2 linked regions of the Reyranella humidisoli genome follow. The protein of the gene in region 1 interacts with the protein of each later gene in a pairwise test. Links are inferred from orthologs where the notes say so. Each region holds a gene or a part of one and is shown in the gene's direction. Other genes may lie near its edges.

Region 1 (7,978 bases):
CCGGCCGCAAGATGATCCTCGAGCGGGTCGGCGAGGCCGAGGGTCTCGAACGCTACCTGCACGTGAAGTTCGTCGGCACCAAACGCTTCGGTCTCGACGGCGGCGAATCGCTGATCCCGGGCATCGAGCAGATCCTGAAGCGCGGCGGTCAGCTCGGCGTGAAGGAAGTGATGCTGGGCATGCCGCATCGCGGCCGCCTCAACACGCTCGTGCACGTCATGCACAAGAGCTACACGGCGCTGTTCTCGGAGTTCCAGGGCCGCTCCTCGCAGCCCGAGGAAATGCGTGGCTCCGGCGACGTGAAGTATCACCTGGGCGCCTCGGCCGACCGCGAGTTCGACGGCAACGTGATCCATCTTTCGCTGTCGCCCAATCCCTCGCATCTCGAGGCGGTCAACCCGGTCATCCTGGGCAAGGCGCGCGCCAAGGAAGACCAGCGCGGCGACACCGACCGCAGCCAGGTCATGTGCATCCTGATGCACGGCGACGCGGCCTTCGCGGGCCAGGGCCTGGTCGCCGAGAGCCTCGACCTCTCCGATCTCGCGGGCTACCGCATCGGCGGCACGATCCATTTCATCGTGAACAACCAGATCGGCTTCACGACCCTGCCGACCGAATCGCGCTCGGGCCCGTACTGCACGGAAGTCGCCAAGATCGTGCAGGCGCCGATCCTGCACGTGAACGGCGACGACCCCGAGGCCGTGGTCCACGTCGCGCGCATCGCGACCGAATTCCGCCAGCACTTCAAGCGCGACATCGTCATCGACATGTTCTGCTACCGCCGGCACGGTCACAACGAGGGTGACGAGCCGATGTTCACCCAGCCGCTGATGTACAAGGAGATCGGCGCGCATCGTTCGGTGAAGGAAGTCTACGCCGCTTCACTCGAAGCCGCGGGCGTGGTCACGGCCGACGAGGTCGCCGCCATGGATGCGAGCCTGCGCGAAAAGCTCGACAAGGCGCTGGAGGCCGCGACCAACTACAAGCCCAACAAGGCCGACTGGCTCGAGGGCAAGTGGGCGGGCTTCACGGTCGCGCCGGGCGAGGAGGATCGCAAGGGCGTTACCGCCGTCGACCTCGATCTGCTCAAGGCCGTCGGGCGGGCGATCTCCGAGCCGCCGAAGGATTTCGACCTCAACCGCAAGATCGTCCGACAGCTCCAGGAGAAGCGCAAGACGATCGACACGGGCGAGAACATCGACTGGGCGACCGGCGAGGCACTGGCCTTCGGTACGCTGCTCTCGGAAGGCACGCCGGTGCGTCTCAGCGGCCAGGATTCCGGCCGCGGCACCTTCTCACAGCGCCATTCGGTGCTGGTCGACCAGGCGAACGAGGCCAAGTACGTGCCCCTCAATCACGTGGCCGAAGGCCAGGCCCGCTACGAGGTGATCGACAGCCCGCTGAACGAGGCGGGCGTGCTGGGCTTCGAGTACGGCTACTCGCTGGCCGAGCCCAACGCGCTGGTCCTCTGGGAAGCCCAGTTCGGCGACTTCGCCAACGGCGCGCAGGTGATCATCGACCAGTTCATCTGCTCGGGCGAGAGCAAGTGGCTGCGCATGTCGGGCCTAGTGATGCTGCTGCCGCACGGCTACGAAGGCCAGGGGCCGGAGCACAGCTCCGCGCGCCTCGAGCGCTATCTGCAGCTCTCCGCTGAGGACAACTGGCAGGTCATCAATCCGACCACGCCGGCCAACTACTTCCATGCGCTGCGCCGGCAGATGCGCCGCACCTTCCGCAAGCCGCTGGTGGTGATGACGCCGAAGTCGCTGCTGCGTCACAAGGATTGCGTCTCGACCCTGGCCGACTTCGGTCCGGGCAGCTCGTTCCGCCGCATCCTCGTCGAGACCGACCAGCTCGTCGACGGTGCCAAGGTGCGCCGTGTCATCCTGTGCTCGGGCAAGGTCTACTTCGACCTCGTCGCCGAGCGCCGCAAGCGCAAGATCGACGACATCGCCATCATGCGTATCGAGCAGCTCTACCCGTTCCCGTTCACGCGGCTCGGGGTGCGGCTTGCACAGTATCCGAACGCCGACATCGTGTGGTGCCAGGAAGAGCCCGAGAACATGGGCGCCTGGCACTTCGTGGACCGCCGCATCGAGCGCGCGCTGGCCAACATCGAGGCGAAGGCGAGGCGGCCGCTCTATGTCGGCCGTCCCGAAGCCGCGTCGCCCGCCACCGGGTCGGCGCGCAACCATCTCAAGGAACAGGCCGATCTGGTCGACCGCGCCCTCACTGTCGGTTGAGCGCGGGTAGAGAAGAGGAAGTGTAGTCATGGCCGTCGAGATCAAGGTTCCGGCTCTGGGCGAATCGGTCACCGAGGCGACCGTTGCGAAGTGGCTGGTGAAGGCGGGCGATGCGGTCGCCGTCGACCAGCCCTTGTGCGAACTCGAGACGGACAAGGTCACCGTCGAGGTGAATGCCAGCGTCGCCGGCACCATCGCCGAACTCGCCGTGGAAGAGGGCGCCTCCGTCCAGGTGGGCGGCGTGCTCTGTCACATCGAGGCGGGGGCTGCCGGTGCCGCTGCGCCGAAGCCGGTGGCCGCTCCGGCCGTGCCCAAGGCTGCTCCCGCGCCGCCACCTGCTGCTGCGGCGCCTGCCGGCGCCAATCTCGCCGCCTCAGGTCCCGCCGCCCGCAAGCTCGCCGAGGAGAAGGGCGTTTCCGCCGCTTCCATCCAGCCGACGGGCAAGGACGGCCGCGCGACCAAGGAAGACGTGCTGGCGGCGATCTCGTCGATCCCGGCCGCCGCGGCGCCGGCCGCCAGGCCCGCCGCGCCCACCGGTCCGCGCCTCAAGGCCGACCGCGAGGAGCGGGTGAAGATGACGCGGCTGCGCCGCACCATCGCCAACCGCCTCAAGGAAGCGCAGAACACCGCGGCCATGCTCACCACCTTCAACGAGGTGGACATGACCAACGTGATGGCGCTGCGCGACCGGCTGAAGGACGATTTCGAGAAGAAGCACGGCGCGCGACTGGGCTTCATGTCCTTCTTCGTGAAGGCCTGCATCGCGGGGCTCAAGGAGCTGCCGGCGGTCAATGCCGAGATCGAGGGCGACGAGCTCGTCTACAAGAACTACTACGACATCGGTGTCGCCGTGGGCACGCCGCAGGGGCTGGTCGTGCCGGTACTGCGCGACGCCGATGCGCTCGACTTTGCGGGCGTCGAGAAGGGCATCGGAGATCTCGGCCGCAAGGCGCGCGACGGCAAGCTGTCGATCGCCGACCTTACCGGCGGCACCTTCACCATCTCCAACGGCGGCGTTTACGGCTCGCTGATGTCGACGCCGATCCTGAACCCGCCCCAGTCGGGCATCCTCGGCATGCACAAGATCCAGCAGCGGCCCATGGTGGTCGGCGGCGAGATCAAGGCGCGTCCGATGATGTATCTCGCCCTGTCCTACGACCATCGCATCATCGACGGCCGCGAGGCGGTGCTGTTCCTGGTCAAGGTCAAGGACTGCATCGAGGATCCCGAGCGTCTCTTGCTCGGCGTTTGAGTTTCAACAACCGTGTCATCCCGAGCGCAGCGAGGGACCTTTTTCGCGGCGCTGTTTAAAGGTCCCTCGCTGCGCTCGGGATGACACCGATTTCGTAATGAGCACGGTGCGCCAATGGCAAACGAATCCTTTGATCTCGTCGTGATCGGCGCCGGACCCGGTGGTTACGTCGCCGCGATCCGCGCCTCGCAGCTCGGCCTCAAGGTCGCCGTCGTCGAGAAGCGTGCGACGCTCGGGGGCACCTGCCTCAACGTCGGCTGCATCCCCTCGAAGGCGCTGCTGCAGTCCTCGCATCTGTTCGAGGAAGCGGGCCACGATCTTGGCGTGCACGGTATCGTCGTGGCGGCGCCGAAGCTCGATTTCGCGCAACTCATGAAGCGCAAGGGCGAGGTCGTCGAGGCCACGACCAAGGGTATCGCCTTCCTGTTCAAGAAGAACAAGATCGTCTCCTATACCGGCGCGGGCCGCATCGAGGCGCCGGGCTCCGTCGCGGTCGTGGGCGACGATGGTGCGGTGAAGGACACGCTGGCCGCGAAGAACATCCTGATCGCCACAGGCTCGGAAGTGATGCCGCTGCCGGGCGTGACAATCGACGAGAAGAAGATCGTCTCCTCGACCGGGGCGCTCGAGCTTTCGGAAGTGCCGAAGCGCCTCGTCGTGGTCGGTGCCGGCATCATCGGCCTCGAGCTGGGTTCGGTGTGGCGCCGCCTCGGCGCCGAGGTGATGGTGGTCGAGTTCCTCGACCGCATCACGCCAGGCGTGGACGACGAGGTCACCAAGTTCTTCCAGCGCGCGCTCACCAAGCAGGGGCTGAAGTTCAAGCTCGGCGCCAAGGTCACCAAGGCTGAGACGACCGGCGCCGGCGTGACGCTGACGGTCGAGCCCGCCAAGGGCGGCGCGGCCGAGACGCTGGAAGCGGACGTCGTGCTGGTTTCGATCGGCCGCCGTCCGTTCGTGCAGGGCATCGGCCTGGACAAGCTCGGCGTGAAGATGACCGAGCGCGGCCGCATCGCCGTCGACGGCCACTTCCAGACCTCGGTGCCCGGCATCTATGCCATCGGCGACGTGATCGACGGTCCCATGCTCGCGCACAAGGCGAGCGAGGACGGTGTGGCCTGCGTCGAGACCCTCGCGGGCCAGAAGGGTCACGTGAACTGGGATCTCGTACCCTCGATCATCTACACCCAGCCCGAAGTGGCCTGGGTCGGCAAGACCGAGGAACAACTGAAGTCGGCCGGCGTTGCGTACAAGGTCGGCAAGTATCCGTTCACCGCCGACCCGCGCAGCCGCGCGAATGGCGCCACGGAGGGTTTCGTGAAGGTTCTGGCCGACAAAGCGAGCGACAAGGTGCTGGGTGTCCACATCTTCGGCGCCGAGGCCGGTACCATGATCGGCGAAGCCGCCATGGCGATGGAGTTCTCCGCCTCGGCCGAGGATATCGGCCGCGTCTGCCACGCCCATCCCACGGTCAACGAGGCGCTGAAGGAAGCCGCGCTCGCCGCGTGGGACAAGCCGATCCACCTCTAGGACCGCCATGCGCCAGCCGCTGATGGCGCTCGCGATCATGGCCTGTCTGGCCATGTCGGTGGTCGGCGGTTTCATCCCGATCCTGCAGGGCTGGATCTTCTTCGTGATCGCCCTCTATCTGCTGGCGACGGAATTCGAGACCGGCCGCAAATGGGTGACCTCCGCCCGGCGGCGCTGGCCCACGCTCGACAAGTGGATCGTGAAGGCGCGCGACCACAAATGGGCGCCGCGTCACCTCAAGGAATTCGAGGACATGACCGACCCGACGAAGTAGCGGTCAGCTCTTGCCCTCGAAGCCGCGATAGACCGCTTCGGCGATCGGCAGCAGCTCCTCGCGGCTGGCCGGTGCCGTCACCGCGAAGCCGAAGCCCTGGTCGATCCAGGCGAAGGTCGAGGCTTCGCCTTCCTTCTGGAAGCGAAAGGCCGTCTCGGTTCCCTCCGTCGCACGCACATAGATGGTGAGACGCTTGCCGCTCGCATCGTCGTACATGAGCTGCGCCGCCGCACCGTCGCCGCCCGGAAGCAGGCGCCCGCCCATCAGCCTGTAGCCGAATCGGGAGAGGTCGGGGGCCGCGAGCTTGCGGCCCAGCCGCTTGGAGAGCCACTGCAGCAGGTGCGCTTCCTGTTGCGCGCCCACCTCGACGGGATGGGCGACTTCGACCACGAAGGTCCGATAGGCCGCCTTCGCACCCTGCGCGACGCTGGCCGTCGGTGCCACCGGCCGAGGCATCGGCGCAATTTCGTTGGCGAACCAGCCCGCGGTCGCGCCGGTCACGAAAAGGGCGATGGCCGCGGCGGCGCTGCCCCAACTGCGCAGCCGAAAGGTGCGGCGTGCGGCCTGCAGGTTGGCGATTCGGAGGCGGGCGGGAATGGGTTCGGCGAACTTGGCGTCGAGTCGGCTGCGCAGCATCGCGCGCTGGCGGCGCTCCTGCGCGACGCGCTCGGCCAACTCGGGATGGTGGGCGAGGTGCGCGTCCACGACCGCGCGCCGCTCGTCGTCCAGCCGCTCGTCGATGAAAGCCTGCAGCTCGTTCTCGCCGATGGGGAAATTGCTTCGTGGCGTGTCCCTGCCCGTCATTTCACTCTCCGCAGGAGCGTCGTCCGCCCCGTCTCCAGCAGTGCGCGCAGCTTCTGGCGGCCGCGCGCCAGCCGCGACATCACGGTGCCGATCGGCACGCCCATGACCTTCGCTGCATCGTCGTATGAAAGATCCTCGACCCCGACCAGCAGCAGCATCGACTTCTGCTCCTCCGGAAGTCGGTCGAGCGCCGACAGGATGTCCTGTACCTCGAGGCCGCTTTCCTGCTGCGCGCCGGTCGCCGGCATCGTCGCGTCGTCGAGCTCGACAGACGCGCCGCGCCGCTGGCCCTGGCGCAGCGCGGAGACGTAGAGGTTGCGCTGGATGGTGAAGAGCCAGGCGCGGAGGTCGCCGTCGCGCCGCCGCAGCGCCCAGCGCAACAGCGCGCGCTCCAGCGTGTCCTGGACCAGGTCGTCGGCCGCATCGTGGTCGCGCAGCAGCGCATAGGCATAGCGGCGCAACGCGGGGATCAGCGGTTCGAGCAGGGCTTCCGCATCGGCCATCGGGCTACTCTACAGGAAGGCCGGTGCCGGCCGAACCTTGGCCGGCACCGTATCCTTCGGTCCGTACGCGTCGCGTTACTTGGCGATGTGCCAGGCGCCGTTCAGGAAGCCGTCGCCCGTCGTGTCGCCGGCCTTGGTGTCCTTGGCGAAGGCGTAGAGCGGCTTGCCCTTGTAGGCCCACTGCTTCAGCCCGTCGTCGCGCGTGATGATGCTCCAGTCGCCCGACGCCTTGGCGCCGTCGGCGACGAGGGCCGGCGGCCAGTTGGTGGCGCACGGGCCGTTGCACACCGACTTGCCCGGCGTGGCGTCCTTGTCGAACGTGTAGAGCGTCATCCCGCTTGCGCTGACCAGCATGCCGTTCTTCATGGCGGGCGGGGTGGCGGAGGCGGGCTCGGCGGCGAACGCGCTGCCGGCGGCGAGGACCGCCAGAGCGGCGGCGGCGGAAAGGATCGACTTCAGCATTGTGTGACTCCCATGCAGCAGTTGGTCTGCAGGGGAGAGACGCCGGGGAGAGGCCGTTTATTCCCGGCGGCGACACTTTTCTTTTGGGGTCAGCCGTTGCCGGTGACGCGGATCACGAGGTTGACCAGCCAGTTGACCGGCTCGCCGAGGATCCAGCCGATGACGTTGAGGTCGACCCCGAACTGCCGGCCGATCAGCGGCAGCAGGAAGATCAGGCCGAGCAGGATCGGCATGCCGTAGGGTTCCAGCCGGGCGAGCGGCAAAGCCAGGCTGTTGGGCAGCAGGCCGACCGCGACCCTGCCGCCGTCCAGCGGCGGCAGCGGCACCATGTTGAAGACGGCGAGCAGGACGTTGATCAGGATCGCGTTCTCAATGTTGAGGATCGACCACGTCGCCGCGGGTTGCGGCAGGAGAACGGCGAGGTGCGCCAGCAGGCCCGCGGCCACGGCCATCAGGACGTTCGTGGCGGGCCCGGCGGCGGCGACCCAGACCATGTCGCGCTTGGGATTGTTCAGCGCCCGGAAATTCACCGGCACGGGCTTGGCGTAGCCGAACAGGAAGGGCGCGCGCAGGAAGATCAGCAGGCCCGGGAGGATGATCGTGCCGAACGGGTCGATGTGCTTGAAGGGATTGAGGGTCACGCGGCCCTGCTGCCAGGCGGTGCGGTCGCCGAAGCGCAGGGCCACGAATCCGTGCGCTGCTTCGTGCAGCGTGATGGCAAGGATCGCCGGGATGACCCAGGTTGAGATGGTGTAGATCGTCTCGTTCACGGGCAATCCACCTGTTGTCTCTGCTCTTGCATGGTTTACGTTCCGGCCGATGCATCTTCGGTGGCCGAACAGACGCGGGCAAGCCCGAGCCGCAGCGCCAGCATGGACGACCTCCATCCTCGTTCTGCTCGCCGTCTTGTATG
Region 2 (6,497 bases), on another replicon or contig:
CACGTACATGTTGCCGGGAAAGGCGGGCGATCCCGGACCAAGAGCCTCCTGGACCAGCAGCGAGCCGACGCCCAGCAGTTCGCCCTGCTGGCTGATCAGCGCCGAACCGCCCCACAGCGGATAGGCCGGCACGGTGAAGATGGCGCTGTCGAGCAGGTACTCCCAGTATCCGGCAAACTCGCGCCGTCCGGCCACCTTGACCTTGAGCGCCGCCTTCTCTCCGCCGAGGCCCGCGACGAAGGCTTCCGCGCGCAAAGTCAGGGAGTCGGAATCGCCGAAGCGCATCGGTTTCAGGCGCATCGGCTCCTCGGTGCGCACAAGGCCGAAGCCGCTCTCGTAGTCGTAGCCCACGATGCGGGCACTCAGCTCGTTGCCCTCTATGTCGGTGACCGTGACGGTGTCGGCTTCCATGATCAGATAGCCGATCGTGAGGATCAGGCCCTCGTCGTCGACGAGAATCCCATGACCTTCACGCTCCGTGCCCAAAGTCTTGGCGGAGCGACGGCTTTCGGGAATGGTGGTCTTTACGCCGACCACCGCGGGCAACGCGGCAGAAACCAGGGGTGGCAGGTTGGAGCCACCACCGGGGGTGCGGGCGACCACGCCCTCTTCGCCGGGCGGCGGCCAATGGCCCGCGCCGTTTGCGGAACCGTTCAACCCTCGGGCCATCCGCGCTCCTCCCCGCGCACCACGCGCGTCCACAGTCTCAAAGATAGGCGTCCGCCGTCTCGATTGCTATATGACGGTACATGGCGCCCCCCGCCGATCCGTTCGAAATCACCGACGACCCCGCTCCGGCCGACCCGGTTCCGGCGAGGCGCGCCGTCGCGCCCACCGCCCATCTCGAAGGCCTAAACGACGAGCAGCGCCAGGCCGTCACCCATGCTGGGGGACCGTTGCTGGTTCTGGCCGGCGCCGGTACCGGCAAGACCCGCGTTCTGACGACCCGGATCGCCCATCTGCTGCTGACCGGCCAGACGCGCACATCGCAAATCCTGGCCGTGACCTTCACCAACAAGGCCGCGCGCGAGATGCTGGATCGCGTTGCGAGCCTGATCGGCGGCGCGGCCGACGGCATGTGGCTGGGCACCTTCCACGCCATCGGCGTGCGGGTCCTGCGCCGCCACGCAGAATTGATCGGCCTCAAGAGCAACTTCACGATCCTCGACACCGATGACCAGACGCGGCTGATCAAGCAGCTCCTGCAGGCAGAGGGGATCGACGACAAGAAATGGCCGGCGCGCATCCTGTCCGGGATCATCCAGCGCTGGAAGGACCGCGCCCTGCCGCCGGAAAAAGTCTCGGGCGACGATGCCGGCGAGTTCGCCAACGGCCGCGCGGCCGACATTTACCGCCAGTACCAGGAGCGTCTCGCCGAGGTGAACGCCGTCGATTTCGGCGACCTGGTGATGCATTGCGTCACCCTGTGGCAGAAGCATCCGGATATCCTGGAGATCTATCATCGGCGCTTCCGCCACATCCTGGTCGACGAGTATCAGGATACCAACGTGGCGCAGTATCTCTGGCTGCGCCTGCTGGCCCAAGGGACTCAGAACGTCTGCTGCGTCGGCGATGACGACCAGTCGATCTACGGATGGCGCGGCGCCGAGGTCGGCAACATCTTGCGCTTCGAGAAGGACTTCCCCGGCGCCACGATCGTCCGGCTCGAGCGCAATTACCGTTCGACGCCGCACATTCTGGCCGCCGCCTCGCACCTCATCTCGCACAATGAGGGCCGGCTCGGAAAGACCCTGTGGACCGACGCCAAGGAAGGCGAGCGCATCTCGCTGCGCGGCGTCTGGGACGGCGACGAGGAAGCCCGCACCATCGGCGAGGAGATCGAGGCGCTGCAGCGCGACAAGCACAAGCTCGCGCAGATCGCCATTCTCGTCCGCGCCGGCTTCCAGACCCGCGAGTTCGAGGAACGCTTCATCACGATGGGTCTGCCCTATCGCGTGATCGGCGGCCCGCGCTTCTACGAGCGCCAGGAGATCCGCGACGCGCTGGCCTATTGCCGCGTCACCATCCAGCACGACGACGACCTCGCCTTCGAGCGCATCTACAACACGCCGCGCCGGGGCCTGGGTGAATCGGCGCTGCGCACCCTGCGGCTGATCCAGCGCACGCAGAAGATCTCGCTGTTCGAGGCGACGCGGCGGGCGCTCGAGACCGACGAGCTGAAGGCCCGCCCGCGCAAGTCGCTGGGCGACCTGATCCGCAACTTCGAACGCTGGCGCGCGATGCTCGACGGCATGAGCCACGTCGAGGTGGTCGAAACCATGCTCGACGAGTCGGGCTATACCGACATGCTGCGCATCGACCGCTCCCCGGAAGCGGAGGGTCGACTCGAAAACTTGAAGGAACTCGTCAACGCGCTGCAGGAATTCGATTCGCTGCCGGCGTTCATGGAGCACGTCGCGCTGCTCACCGACATGGCATCGCGTGACGACACCGACATGGTGAGCGTGATGACCCTGCACGCCGCCAAGGGGCTGGAGTTCGACACGGTGTTCCTGCCGGGCTGGGAGGAGGGCCTGTTTCCCAATCAGCGCGCGCTCGACGACAAGGGCGCGGCCGGCCTCGAGGAGGAGCGGCGGCTGGCCTATGTCGGCCTGACGCGCGCGCGCAAGCGAGCCTACGTATCCTTCGCCGCCAATCGCCGCGTCTTCAACCAGTGGCAGGCCGCCATCCCGTCGCGTTTCCTGCGCGAACTGCCGCCGGGCCAGCTCGCCGAGAGCAGCGATGCCGGCCTCTATGCGACCTATTCCGCAGGCCATCATGGCGGTATGCGTGACCATGCCAGTGGCTTCGAATACGAAAGCCTCGGCGTCACGGGCAGGCGCGGCCGCTATCGCGACGAGACCGCCGACGATCGCCGTGCGACCGACGGTGACAGGGTCGACCTCAGCGTCGGCCAGCGCGTATTTCACCAGAAATTCGGTTACGGTCGCATCGTCGCCGTGGACGGCAACAAACTGGACATCGAGTTCGAGAAAGCCGGCTCCAAGAAGGTACTCGACAGCTTCATCGAAGCAGCCTGATCAGAAGCTACAGGAGAGAAAACGCCATGTTCCGCCGCTCTGCCCTTGCCCTCGGCTCGGCCCTGGGTCTCGTGCTCGCTTCCGGCGCCGGCTTCGCGCAGACCGGCAAGGTGACGGTGGTCACCTCCTTCTCCAAGGACGTCACCGACCCGATCAAGAAGGCCTTCGAGAAGGCCGTGCCCGGCGCCACGCTCGAAGTGCAGAACCGCAACACCAATGCCGGTGTGAAGTTCATCGAGGAGACCAAGGGCAACAACCAGGTCGACCTGTTCTGGGCATCGGCGCCCGACGCCTTCGAGGTGCTGAAGGGCAAGAAGCTGCTCAGCGCCTACAAGCCCAAGGCCACCGGCATCGCCGAGAAGGTCGGCTCCTACCCGGTGAACGACAAGGACGGCTTCTATTCCGGCTTCGCCGCCTCGGGCTACGGCATCATGTGGAACGAGCGCTACGTGAAGGCCAACAAGCTGCCGACGCCGAAGGAGTGGCAGGACCTCGCGCAGGCACCCTACTTCGACCATGTGTCGATCTCTGCGCCGTCGCGCTCCGGCACGACCCATCTCACGATCGAGACGATCCTGCAGGGCGAAGGCTGGGACAAGGGCTGGCGCACAACCAAGGAGATCGCCGGCAACCTGCGCACCGTGACCGACCGCTCGTTCGGTGTGCCGGAAGCGGTGAACTCGGGTCAGGTCGGCTACGGCATCGTGATCGACTTCTTCGCCTTCTCCTCGCAGGGCGCGGGCTTCCCGGTGAAGTTCGTCTATCCGTCGGTGACGACCCTGGTGCCGGCCAATGTCGGCATCGTCGCCAATGCGCCGAACAAGGCCGGCGCCGAGGCCTTCATCGAGTTCCTGCTCTCGCCCACCGGCCAGGAAGTGCTGCTGGAACCGACCATCCGCCGTCTCCCGGTACGCCCGGAGACCTACGCCAAGGCGCCGGCCGACTATCCCAACCCGTTCAAGGACAAGAACCTCCAGGGTCTCCTGACCTTCAACGCCGGGCTCTCCGAAGGTCGCACCGCCGCCGTCGACACGCTGTTCGACCAGCTCATCACCTTCCAGCTCGAGCCGCTGAAAGCCGTGACGAAGACACTGCACGAAGTGGATGCGGCGCTGAAGAAGAAGGACAACGCCCAGGCCCGCGCGCTGGCCAAGGAAGCACGCGACCTGATCGCCGCCATGCCGATCACCGAGGCGCAAGCCGCATCGCCCGAGATCAAGGCTGCATTCACCGGGGCGAAGGAAAAATCCTCCCGCCAGGCCGAGCTGGAGCAGCAGTGGGCCGCCTTCGCCAAGGAGAAGTATGCGGCGGCGAAAGCCAAGGCCGATGAGGCACTGAAGCTGGCGCGCTAGTGCGGGAGCCTCGTCACTTGCCTCCCCATTCAAATGGGGAGGTGCCCGCGTCTCACGCGGGCGGAGGGTTCATCGCGTTCGGGGTCAAGGTTTCTGACCCCTCCCCCCCTGACTACAGGGGCACCTCCCCATTTGAATGGGGAGGAGTATGAGCCGCTCCCCCGGACAGATCGCCCTCGCGCTCGGCATCGCCCTCTTCCTCGCCGTCTTCCTGCTCGTGCCGGTGGCGACCGTCGTCTATGTCGCCTTCACCGAAAAGGGCGGCGGCGGGCTGACGCTCGTCAACTTCCTCGACTTCGCCCGCACCGAGCTGTTCGTCCGCTCGTTCTGGAACTCGGTCTACGTTTCCGGGATGACGGTCGTCTGGGCCTCGGCGCTGGCGCTGCCGTTGGCCTATCTCACGACGCGCTTCGAATTCCGGGGCGCCATGCTGGTGCAGACGCTGGGCTTCCTGCCGCTGATCATGCCGCCCTTCGTCGGCGCGGTGGCGATGCAGCTCCTGTTCGGCCGCAACGGTTCGGTGAACCTGCTGCTCGACGAATGGTTCGACTTCAAGATCGGCTTCATGGAAGGCCTCAACGGCGTCATCTTCCTGCAAGCCATCCACTATTTCCCGTTCATCCTCGTCAACCTGTCGGCGGCGCTGCGCAACATCGACCGCAGCATGGAAGAGGCTGCGCAGAACCTGGGCTCGCACGGGCTGCGCCTGTTCCGGCGCATCGCCCTGCCGCTGGCGCTGCCGGGCTATATCGCGGGCGCCAGCCTGGTGTTCGTGAAGGTGTTCGACGACGTGGCGACGCCGCTGCTCCTCAACGTGAAGGAGATGCTGGCGCCCCAGGCCTATCTGCGCATCACCTCGATCGGCATCGACGATCCGATGGGCTACGTGATCTCCGTCGTGCTGATCCTCGTCGCGGTGGCGACCATGTGGGCGACCGCTTTGGTCATGAAGGGCAAGGATTACGCCACGACCCAGCGCGGCGGCGGCGGCCTCGCCCGGCGGAAGCTGCGACCGCGCGAGCAGGCGCTGGCCTATGGCGTCGTGATCCTCATCCTGGCCCTCGTGCTGGCGCCGCATGTCGGACTGGTGCTGCTGTCGTTCGCCACGGTCTGGTCCTACAGCCCGCTGCCCGACGGCTACACGCTGGCGCACTACACGCGCGTGCTGGGCGACAGCTCGATCTACATCAAGAACACGCTGCTCTATGCCGGGCTGGCGGCCACCATCGACGTGGTGATCGGCGGCGCCATCGCCTATCTGGTCCTGCGCACGCGCCTGGCCGGCCGGCAGTGGCTCGACTGGGCCGCCAGCACCGCGCTGGCCGTGCCCGGCGTGGTGCTGGGCATCGGCTATCTGCGCGCCTTCTATGGCGTCAACCTGCCCGACGGCACGCCACTGGCGACTCTCTGGATCGTGATCGTGCTGGCCATCGCCATCCGCCGCCTGCCCTACGCGCTGCGCGCTGCCTACGCGGCCCTGCAGCAGATCTCGATCTCGCTCGAGGAAGCCGCGGAGAATCTCGGCGCCACCAAGGCGCGCACGGTGCGCCGGGTCGTGATCCCGCTGATGACCGGCGGGCTGCTCGCCGGCTTCGTCACCAGCTTCGCCACGGCCGCCGTCGAATTGTCGGCCGTGCTGATCCTCGTCCAATCCAATTCCGACGCGCCGCTGGCCTACGGCCTCTACGTCCTGATGCAGACACCGGCGGGACGCGGCGCCGGCGCGGCGCTGGGCGTGATCGCCGTGCTGATCGTGGCGATCTGCATGTGGCTGTCGCAGCTGGCGGTCGACCGCTCGCAACGGGCGCGGGGGCTCGATATATGACGGACATGACCATGGCGAAGGCAGCACGCGCGGTCGGCATCGAGATCACGGGGGTCAACCTCTCCTACGGATCGACCCATGTGCTGAAGGATGTCGCGCTCTCGATCCACCCCGGCGAGTTCTTTGCTTTCCTCGGCCCGTCCGGTTGCGGCAAGACCACCCTGCTCAGGCTGATCGCGGGCTTCGCCCAGGCGCAGACCGGCAAGGTGCTGCTCGACGGCCAGGACGTGGCGCCGCTGCCGCCGTGGAAGCGCGACGTCGGCATGGTGTTCCAGAGCT

What was found. The genes of interacting proteins can lie anywhere in the genome.
Region 2: the proteins of lpdA (region 1) and KQ910_RS19650 interact in binary tests that used the Escherichia coli proteins (3 or more experiments, as listed by UniProt). The link is inferred for Reyranella humidisoli from one-to-one orthologs.

What each region holds. Positions count from the first base shown.
Region 1 is NZ_JAHOPB010000001.1:282,307-290,284, reverse strand. Bases 2,894-5,815 are described here. They hold lpdA (dihydrolipoyl dehydrogenase), read left to right. Parts: upstream 2,894-3,609; coding sequence 3,610-5,022; downstream 5,023-5,815. Other genes in these bases: KQ910_RS01405 (anti-sigma factor family protein), read right to left, coding at 5,300-5,815; KQ910_RS01410 (hypothetical protein), read left to right, coding at 5,030-5,296; odhB (2-oxoglutarate dehydrogenase complex dihydrolipoyllysine-residue succinyltransferase), read left to right, coding at 2,894-3,495. Also shown: KQ910_RS01425 (2-oxoglutarate dehydrogenase E1 component), read left to right, coding at 1-2,243; more of odhB, read left to right, coding at 2,272-2,893; more of KQ910_RS01405, read right to left, coding at 5,816-6,100; KQ910_RS01400 (sigma-70 family RNA polymerase sigma factor), read right to left, coding at 6,097-6,603; KQ910_RS01395 (COG4315 family predicted lipoprotein), read right to left, coding at 6,679-7,065; KQ910_RS01390 (site-2 protease family protein), read right to left, coding at 7,155-7,835. UniProt on the Escherichia coli protein: Lipoamide dehydrogenase is a component of the glycine cleavage system as well as of the alpha-ketoacid dehydrogenase complexes.
Region 2 is NZ_JAHOPB010000002.1:271,808-278,304, reverse strand. What follows is about bases 375-3,395. They hold KQ910_RS19650 (ATP-dependent helicase), read left to right. Parts: upstream 375-749; coding sequence 750-3,041; downstream 3,042-3,395. Other genes in these bases: KQ910_RS19645 (ABC transporter substrate-binding protein), read left to right, coding at 3,068-3,395; KQ910_RS19655 (S1C family serine protease), read right to left, coding at 375-669. Also shown: more of KQ910_RS19655, read right to left, coding at 1-374; more of KQ910_RS19645, read left to right, coding at 3,396-4,393; KQ910_RS19640 (ABC transporter permease), read left to right, coding at 4,542-6,218; KQ910_RS19635 (ABC transporter ATP-binding protein), read left to right, coding at 6,230-6,497. UniProt on the Escherichia coli protein: A helicase with DNA-dependent ATPase activity. Unwinds DNA duplexes with 3'-5' polarity. Translocates on single-stranded DNA with 3'-5' polarity. Initiates unwinding more efficiently from a nicked substrate than double-stranded DNA.